3 regions of the Weizmannia sp. FSL W8-0401 genome follow, and region 2 is predicted to be linked to each of the others. Evidence: riboswitches for the same ligand, from Rfam matches in the RefSeq annotation. Region 2 holds a riboswitch; each other region holds the start of a gene.

Region 1 (2,265 bases), 830 kb from region 2:
GGCCATCCGGATGAAGCCATTGCCCTTGCAAAAGATGATCCGGAACGGCACCCTGTTGTTGCAGTCCGCCATAACATGATCACAAACTTTTTTGTGCTTCATGAAAAAAATGGCGCCAGGCCATATACAAGTCATCCGCATGCCATATTGCTGCGGACGTTTTCAACCGATTTCCACCAGCAGGGAAAAGGATACGCCAGGCAATGTTTAAAACAGCTGCCCCATTTTGTCCGTACCCATTTTCCGGAAATAGAGCAGATGGTTCTTGGGGTGAATACGGAAAATGTTGCTGCCCAAAATTTGTACAGACAAGCCGGGTTTGTGGATGAAGGGGGCAGGATGTTTGGAAAAAAAGGCGAATTGATTATTATGCATTACCATTTAGGCAAAGAAGGGATATACAGATGGAAATAAAAGAACTTGCAAACCGGGAAGAGTGGAAAGCAGCGTTTCCGGTGATGAAACAGCTGCGTAAACATTTGGACGAAGAACACTATCTCCAGCTGGTGGAAGAGGCGGCAGAAAAATCGGATTACAAGATGGCCGCAGTAATAGATGACGGAAACATTGTGGCGGTAACCGGCTATATGCCGATGATTACCTTGTACAACGGGCGGTTTATTTGGGTATGCGACCTGGTGACGGATGAAGCGCACAGATCAAAAGGGTACGGCGCCAGGCTTTTGGCGCATGTGGAAAAACAGGCCGGCGAAAACGGATACGGCATTGTATCCCTGTCATCCGGCCTGCAGAGAAAAGACGCACACCGGTTTTATGAAGAAAAAATGGATTATGATAAAGTCAGTTATGTTTTTTTAAAAAGATTGTAAACTTTACATCTTCGTTGGAAAGGGATATAATAGCTAAAAAATAATCTTTCAAACTACTAGGGGTGCCCGGATCTGGCGGGCTGAGAGAAAAACCGGCGTTTTTCAACCCTTTGGACCTGATCCGGATCATACCGGCGTAGGAAAGTAGGAATTTGTAAAAAATTTCTTGCTGATAAAGTCAGGTCTTTTCGGGCCTGGCTTTTTTGCATGGAAAGGGGTGGGACAAATGAAACTCGATGAGCAGGTGGTTGCCGTCACCGGCGGAAGCAGGGGGTTGGGCAAGGCGCTTGTAAAAGCTTTTGCAAGAGAGGGGGCGGGCGTTGTCATCAACTATTTTGAGAGTGAGGGGAAGGCAAAGGACCTTCAGCATATTTTAGGCGAAAAAGCGGTTGCCCTGAAGGCGGATGTAAGGGATCCGGTCCAGGTAAGAAAGATGTTCCGGCAGGCCGAAGCTTATTTTTCCAGGCCTGTCACGACGATTGTAAATAATGCCCTTGTGCATTTCCGCTTTGATCCGGAATCCCGGCACGATGCTTCCCGGATTTCGTGGGAGGAATACAGCCTGCAGATGGAAGGTGCGGTTCGCGGCGCATTAAATACCATCCAGGCCGGCCTTGCGGGAATGAAACGGCTGCATTTCGGCAGGGTGATCAATATTGGCACAAACCTGTTTCAAAATCCGGTTGTCGCCTACCATGATTACAATACGAGCAAGGCTGCGCTCCTCGGCTTCACCCGGAGCATGGCGAAAGATCTGGGGCAATATGGCATTACCGTTAATATGGTATCCGGCGGCCTTCTGAAAACGACGGATGCAAGTGCGGCCACATCTGAAGAGGTTTTTCAATTGATTCAGGCAACAACCCCGCTGCAAAGGGTGACAGAACCGGAAGACGTTGCGGATGCCGTGTTGTTTTTTGCATCGCCATGGGCCAGGGCGGTAACCGGGCAAAACCTCGTCGTTGACGGCGGACTTGTAATGGATTAGGAGGGAATGAAAATGGAAAAGGAAAAACCAATTGAACTGCTTGAAAAAATCAGGGAAGCCAATCCGCTTATCCATAATATCACGAATATTGTGGTGGCTAATTTCACAGCAAACGGGCTGCTGGCACTTGGCGCATCTCCGGTAATGGCCGATGCGGTGGAAGAAGTTGCCGATATGGCGAAAGCGGCAAATGCGGTCGTATTAAATATCGGCACTTTGAATGAAAAAGCCGTCGAAGCCATGATTTTGGCGGGAAAGTCTGCAAATGAAAATGGCGTTCCGGTCGTCCTTGATCCGGTAGCTGCCGGTTCAACCCGTTACCGGACAGAAACGGCAAAAAAATTGCTGAAAGAAATCCGCTTCACATCCATCAGGGGAAATGCCGGAGAAATCGCCAATCTGGTCGGAATAGATGCCAAAGTTAAAGGCGTCGATGCAGGAGATACC
Region 2 (2,265 bases):
GGCTCCCGAAAGAAAAGCAGCAGGCACTTGTCTATGATATGTTTGAACCGAGCTTAACGTTTTCCCCGTTTACGCAGCTCGCTAATTTAACCGGGCAGCCGGCGATCAGCCTGCCGGTTCATGTAACAGCGGCCGGGCTTCCTTTAGGGGTACAGCTGGTTGCGCCGAAAGGAAATGAACACTGGCTGCTGGATGTCGCATATGCGCTTGAACAGTCGGAACTTTGGGTTGGCATGCAGGGAAACCCTTGCCTTTAAAGCATGAATAAGAGGCGTTACTTACGCACGGGTCGGAACGTCTACGTTAAGGAAGGCAGTAGTTTTTACGTGCCTATCTTAGCAGTGTCATCTTACGTTAAGGAAGCCCGCCAAAAAGTCATGCTTTCTTAATGTAGAGGCGTCCTACGTTAAGGAAGGCTGCCCAAAAGCCCCGCTATCTTAACGTAGGGGCGTTCTATGTTAAAGAATGCCACTAAAAAAGCCCGCTTTCTTAATGTATAGGTGTTCTATGTTAAGGAAGGCCGTCAAAAAGTTCCGCTATCTTAACGTAGAGCCGCTCTATGTTAAGGAAGTCCGAAAAAAAGACATGCTATCTTAACGTAGAAGCGTTCTATGTTAAGGAAGCCCGCCAAAAAGTCATGCTTTCTTAATGTAGAGGCGTCCTACGTTAAGGAAGGCCGTCAAAAGGTTCCGCTATCTTAACGTAGAGCCGCTCTATGTTAAGGAAGTCCGAAAAAAAGACATGCTATCTTAACGTAGGGGCGTTCTATGTTGAGGAAGTTCGCGCAAAAGTCAGCTTCCTTCACGTAGAGCCATTCTATGTTAAGGAAGGTCGTCCAAAAGTCCCACTTTCTTAACGTAGAACCGTTCTACGTTAAGAAAGTCCGCCAAAAAACCCGTCTACCTTAACATAGAAGCCTTGCCGTCCCAGGGTGATTCTTTACCCAGGCAGACAATGGCTGGCTTGCGCACCGCACCATCGTATTGAAAATTTTTTGCCAAAAAGGATGGTTTTCATGTTACAATAAAATTACAAGAAAAAAAGCAGGGGAGCCGGTTTTGGCTGAGAGGATGCCGTTTTGCATCGACCCTTCACCTGATCTGGATAATGCCAGCGTAGGGAGTCTCATATTGAAGCATGTTTCGGCATGTTTTGGATGGACAGGCTTTCTTGCGCATGCAATGAAAGCTTTTTTATTTGAAAAAAAGGAGGAAAATTTGATGGAAAAATCGAATCAAGTAACGGTTTCTTTTTCAGTTGTTCCGCATATTAAAAGTGATGACTTATACGGTGTCGTCGACCGTGCGATCGAAGTTGTTCAAAACGCCGGCGTACGTTATGAAGTCGGGGCAATGGAAACGACGATGGAAGGCGATCTTGACGAACTGCTTGGGATCATCAAAAAAGCGCAGGATGCTTGCGTCCAAGCCGGTGCGATTGATGTCATCACATCGATCAAAATCCATTACCGGCCAAGCACCGGGGTGACAATGGATGAAAAAATTGCAAAATATCGCGAACAAGCGCCGCAGCCGGTTCGTTAACACGGCGCTCACGGCTGCCTGGCTCATTTTTTTGCTCTTCGTCTGGCAAGGGGTAACGGCCGGCTTTCATATCAGTGAATGGATGCTGCCAAAACCGACGGAAGTATGGCAGGAATTGAAAAATCTGCAATGGATGGTTTGGCCCAATATTTGGCAAACTGCAAAAGAAGTATTGATCGGGCTTGCCTTTTCCATTATGATTGGCGCAGCGATTGCCGTTTTTATGGATATGGTTCCCGTTTTCCGGATGCTGGTCCGGCCGCTACTAGTCGTTTCGCAAACAATTCCGATTGTGGCGATTGCGCCGCTTTTCATCGTCTGGTTCGGATTCGGGCTCCAGTCAAAAGTTATTGTGGTCATTTTAATCTGCTTTTTCCCGCTGGCATTGAGCATTCTGGAAGGGTTTCAAACGGTGGATGATGACTTGGTGAAACTGTTAAAGACCATGCATGCTTCAAAAGGGCAAATTTACATGAAAGTCAAATTTCCGGCTGTGCTCCCTTACTTTTTTTCAGGTTTAAAAATTGCCGTTACATATAGTGTGATGGGTGCCATTATCGGTGAGTGGCTCGGCGCAAGCGAAGGGCTCGGCGTCATGCTGACAAGGGCGACAAAATCTTTTATGACTGCCCGCTTGTTTGCCATCTCCGCTGTCATCATTGGGCTCACATTTCTTTTATACGGCGCTGTTGAATGTTTGCAAAGGCTATCCGCACCATGG
Region 3 (2,265 bases), 840 kb from region 2:
AGTTGCGTGAAATGGGACTTCATGGAGTAGCCATGGTGAAACGTTCTAAGAAAGTTTATTACCAGTTCAACGGTGGACTGATGGATGTGAAAACGATCTTTAACACCCAGAAGAAACGTCGCGGACGTTCACGCTATCTGTTATCCGTTCTTGTTGAAGCAGTTGACGGGGAAACGTCGGTGCCAGTCAAACTCGTTTATATCCGCAACCGCAATAAACGAAATGATTACCTTGTCTTGGCGACAACGGACACCCGGCTCTCTGAAGATGAAGTTATTCAGCTTTACGGAAAGCGCTGGTCGATTGAAGTATACTTCAAGATGTGTAAATAGTACCTCCGCCTGGCAAAATATCAAGGATTGTCTTATGACGGTATCTTTGCACATACCGCTCTTGTCGCAATTGGTTACTCAATCCTTGCAGTCCAACACCGTGAACAGGTAGATGATCGGACCCTGGGTGAGTTGTTTTATCTCATGGTTGATGAACTTACTGACATCACCTTCGCAGAAGCGATTCAACAATTGATTGATTTATTTAAAGAAGCTTTTAAGGATGAGTATATCCTTTGTGAAGAAGTACTAAATACTACTTTGAGCAATTTAAAAAAAGTTATCTGTCAGCTATCAAAAACACCTAATTAAAGCAGCTTAGCTCTAAATTAGACGGGATAACCGCAGTGGCGACAAGGAGTTTGCACGATTTTCGTACTTTCAAGTTTTAGTTATTAATATCATGGCCTGGGAATCGGAAATTTGCAAGGCCAGTATCATGGTACAAAAAACGATCAGGCCCATTTTTAAAACGGGAAAGCCGGAGAGAAAGCGGAATCCTTCAGTTAGCGCGAACTTTTCCCGATGTTCAGGATCTCTTTTTACCGGGGCCTGTAATGTTGGCTCCTTTATTCCAAACAGCAGGAGGGCAGAAAGGGAAGAAAGAAAATTGAATTAAAAAAAGCCTGCACCACTTTACACAGGCAAATAGAAAGCCTATAATGGAAGAAAGTGAATATTTCAGACTACTAGGGGTGCCCGGATTGGCGGGCTGAGAGAAAAACATTTGGTTTTTCAACCCTTTGGACCTGATCCGGATCATGCCGGCGTAGGAAAGTAGGGATTTTGGGAAATTTTCTTGCTTATTAAAGTCAGGTCTTTTACAGGCCTGGCTTTTTTCTGTTGGAAGGGAGGGAAAATAGCTGCTTTTAGGGCGGTAACCGGAAAAACCTCGTCAATGACGACGGGCAGGAAGAAATAAAAACAAAAAGTAGGTGGAAGATTGCTATAGCAGGAAAAAATTCAAATGGTTGAACGGGCTTTGGAACGGTTTGCAGCTTGTACATATTGGAAGTTCGGATGAAAGGAGGTTTCCTAAATGAAGTGGCGAAAATGGCTGGGGGATTACGGACTTTTTTGCGTTACGATGCTGGTCTTGATAGCCGGCTGGCAGTGGGTCATACAGAAAGGGGTGATCCCGTCTTTCATTTTGCCGTCCCCTACCCAAATCTATGCATCTTTCATAGAAAATCACAGGCAACTAATAAATGTGCATTTGCCTGCGACAGTGGAGGAAGTCGGCATCGGTTTTCTTTTATCTGTTGCGGGTGGAGTGATGATCGGTGTCATCATGTATGTCTCCAAAACGGCTGAAAAAATCTTTTATCCGTTTCTTGTTATTTCGCAAACGATCCCGCTTGTCGCCGTATCACCTGTTTTTATGATGTGGTTCGGCTATTCAGTTTGGAGCAAGGTAGCGATTATTGTGTTAACGGCTATCTTTCCGATTGTAATCAGCACTTTTGACGGATTAAAAACCGTCGATCCCGCCTATCTGAATTTGTTTCGGACAATGGGCGCCAGCCGTTGGGATATTTTCCGAAAACTTTCTGTCCCGATGGCCCTTCCCCAATTTTTATCCGGCTTGAAATTATCGGTTGTATATTGTGTCAGCGGGGCAGCGATCGGGGAGTGGCTTGGCGCAACTGCGGGGCTTGGCTTTTTTAGCAAGCGAATGTCTGGGTATTTGCAGTCGGGCGCTGTTTTTTCGGCCGTTTTTCTTTTGGCTGCACTCGGCATGGGATTATTTTTGCTTATTTATGGGATGGAAAAAAGCTTATTGAAAAACAGAACAAAAATTTAGGGGGATGTTCAATGAAGAAACGATGGGTAATGGTCGCTGTACTGGCGTGTATGCTAGGTGCCTGCAGCAATCATTCGCAGCAAGCAACGAAACATGCGCAAAAAGTAACGATCATGCTGGATTGGTATC

Evidence for each region. A riboswitch is a leader RNA that binds a small molecule or an ion and turns the genes downstream of it on or off. The one in region 2 is predicted to bind thiamine pyrophosphate.
Region 1: linked by a shared signal. The riboswitch ahead of NSU00_RS07280 (3-oxoacyl-ACP reductase) and the one ahead of NSU00_RS03220 (MTH1187 family thiamine-binding protein) in region 2 are both predicted to bind thiamine pyrophosphate.
Region 3: linked by a shared signal. The riboswitch ahead of NSU00_RS07330 (ABC transporter permease) and the one ahead of NSU00_RS03220 (MTH1187 family thiamine-binding protein) in region 2 are both predicted to bind thiamine pyrophosphate.

Annotation. Positions count from the first base shown of each region.
Region 1 is NZ_JBBPAG010000001.1:1,529,415-1,531,679, forward strand. It holds gene NSU00_RS07270 (GNAT family N-acetyltransferase) at 1-414, shown strand, start outside; gene NSU00_RS07275 (GNAT family N-acetyltransferase) at 405-830, shown strand; TPP riboswitch at 879-990, shown strand; gene NSU00_RS07280 (3-oxoacyl-ACP reductase) at 1,057-1,818, shown strand; gene thiM (hydroxyethylthiazole kinase) at 1,831-2,265, shown strand, end outside.
Region 2 is NZ_JBBPAG010000001.1:698,703-700,967, forward strand. It holds gene NSU00_RS03215 (amidase) at 1-257, shown strand, start outside; TPP riboswitch at 1,036-1,139, shown strand; gene NSU00_RS03220 (MTH1187 family thiamine-binding protein) at 1,221-1,544, shown strand; gene NSU00_RS03225 (ABC transporter permease) at 1,495-2,265, shown strand, end outside.
Region 3 is NZ_JBBPAG010000001.1:1,541,843-1,544,107, forward strand. It holds partial or broken gene NSU00_RS07325 (IS4 family transposase) at 1-654, shown strand, start outside; TPP riboswitch at 1,014-1,125, shown strand; gene NSU00_RS07330 (ABC transporter permease) at 1,372-2,136, shown strand; gene NSU00_RS07335 (ABC transporter substrate-binding protein) at 2,148-2,265, shown strand, end outside.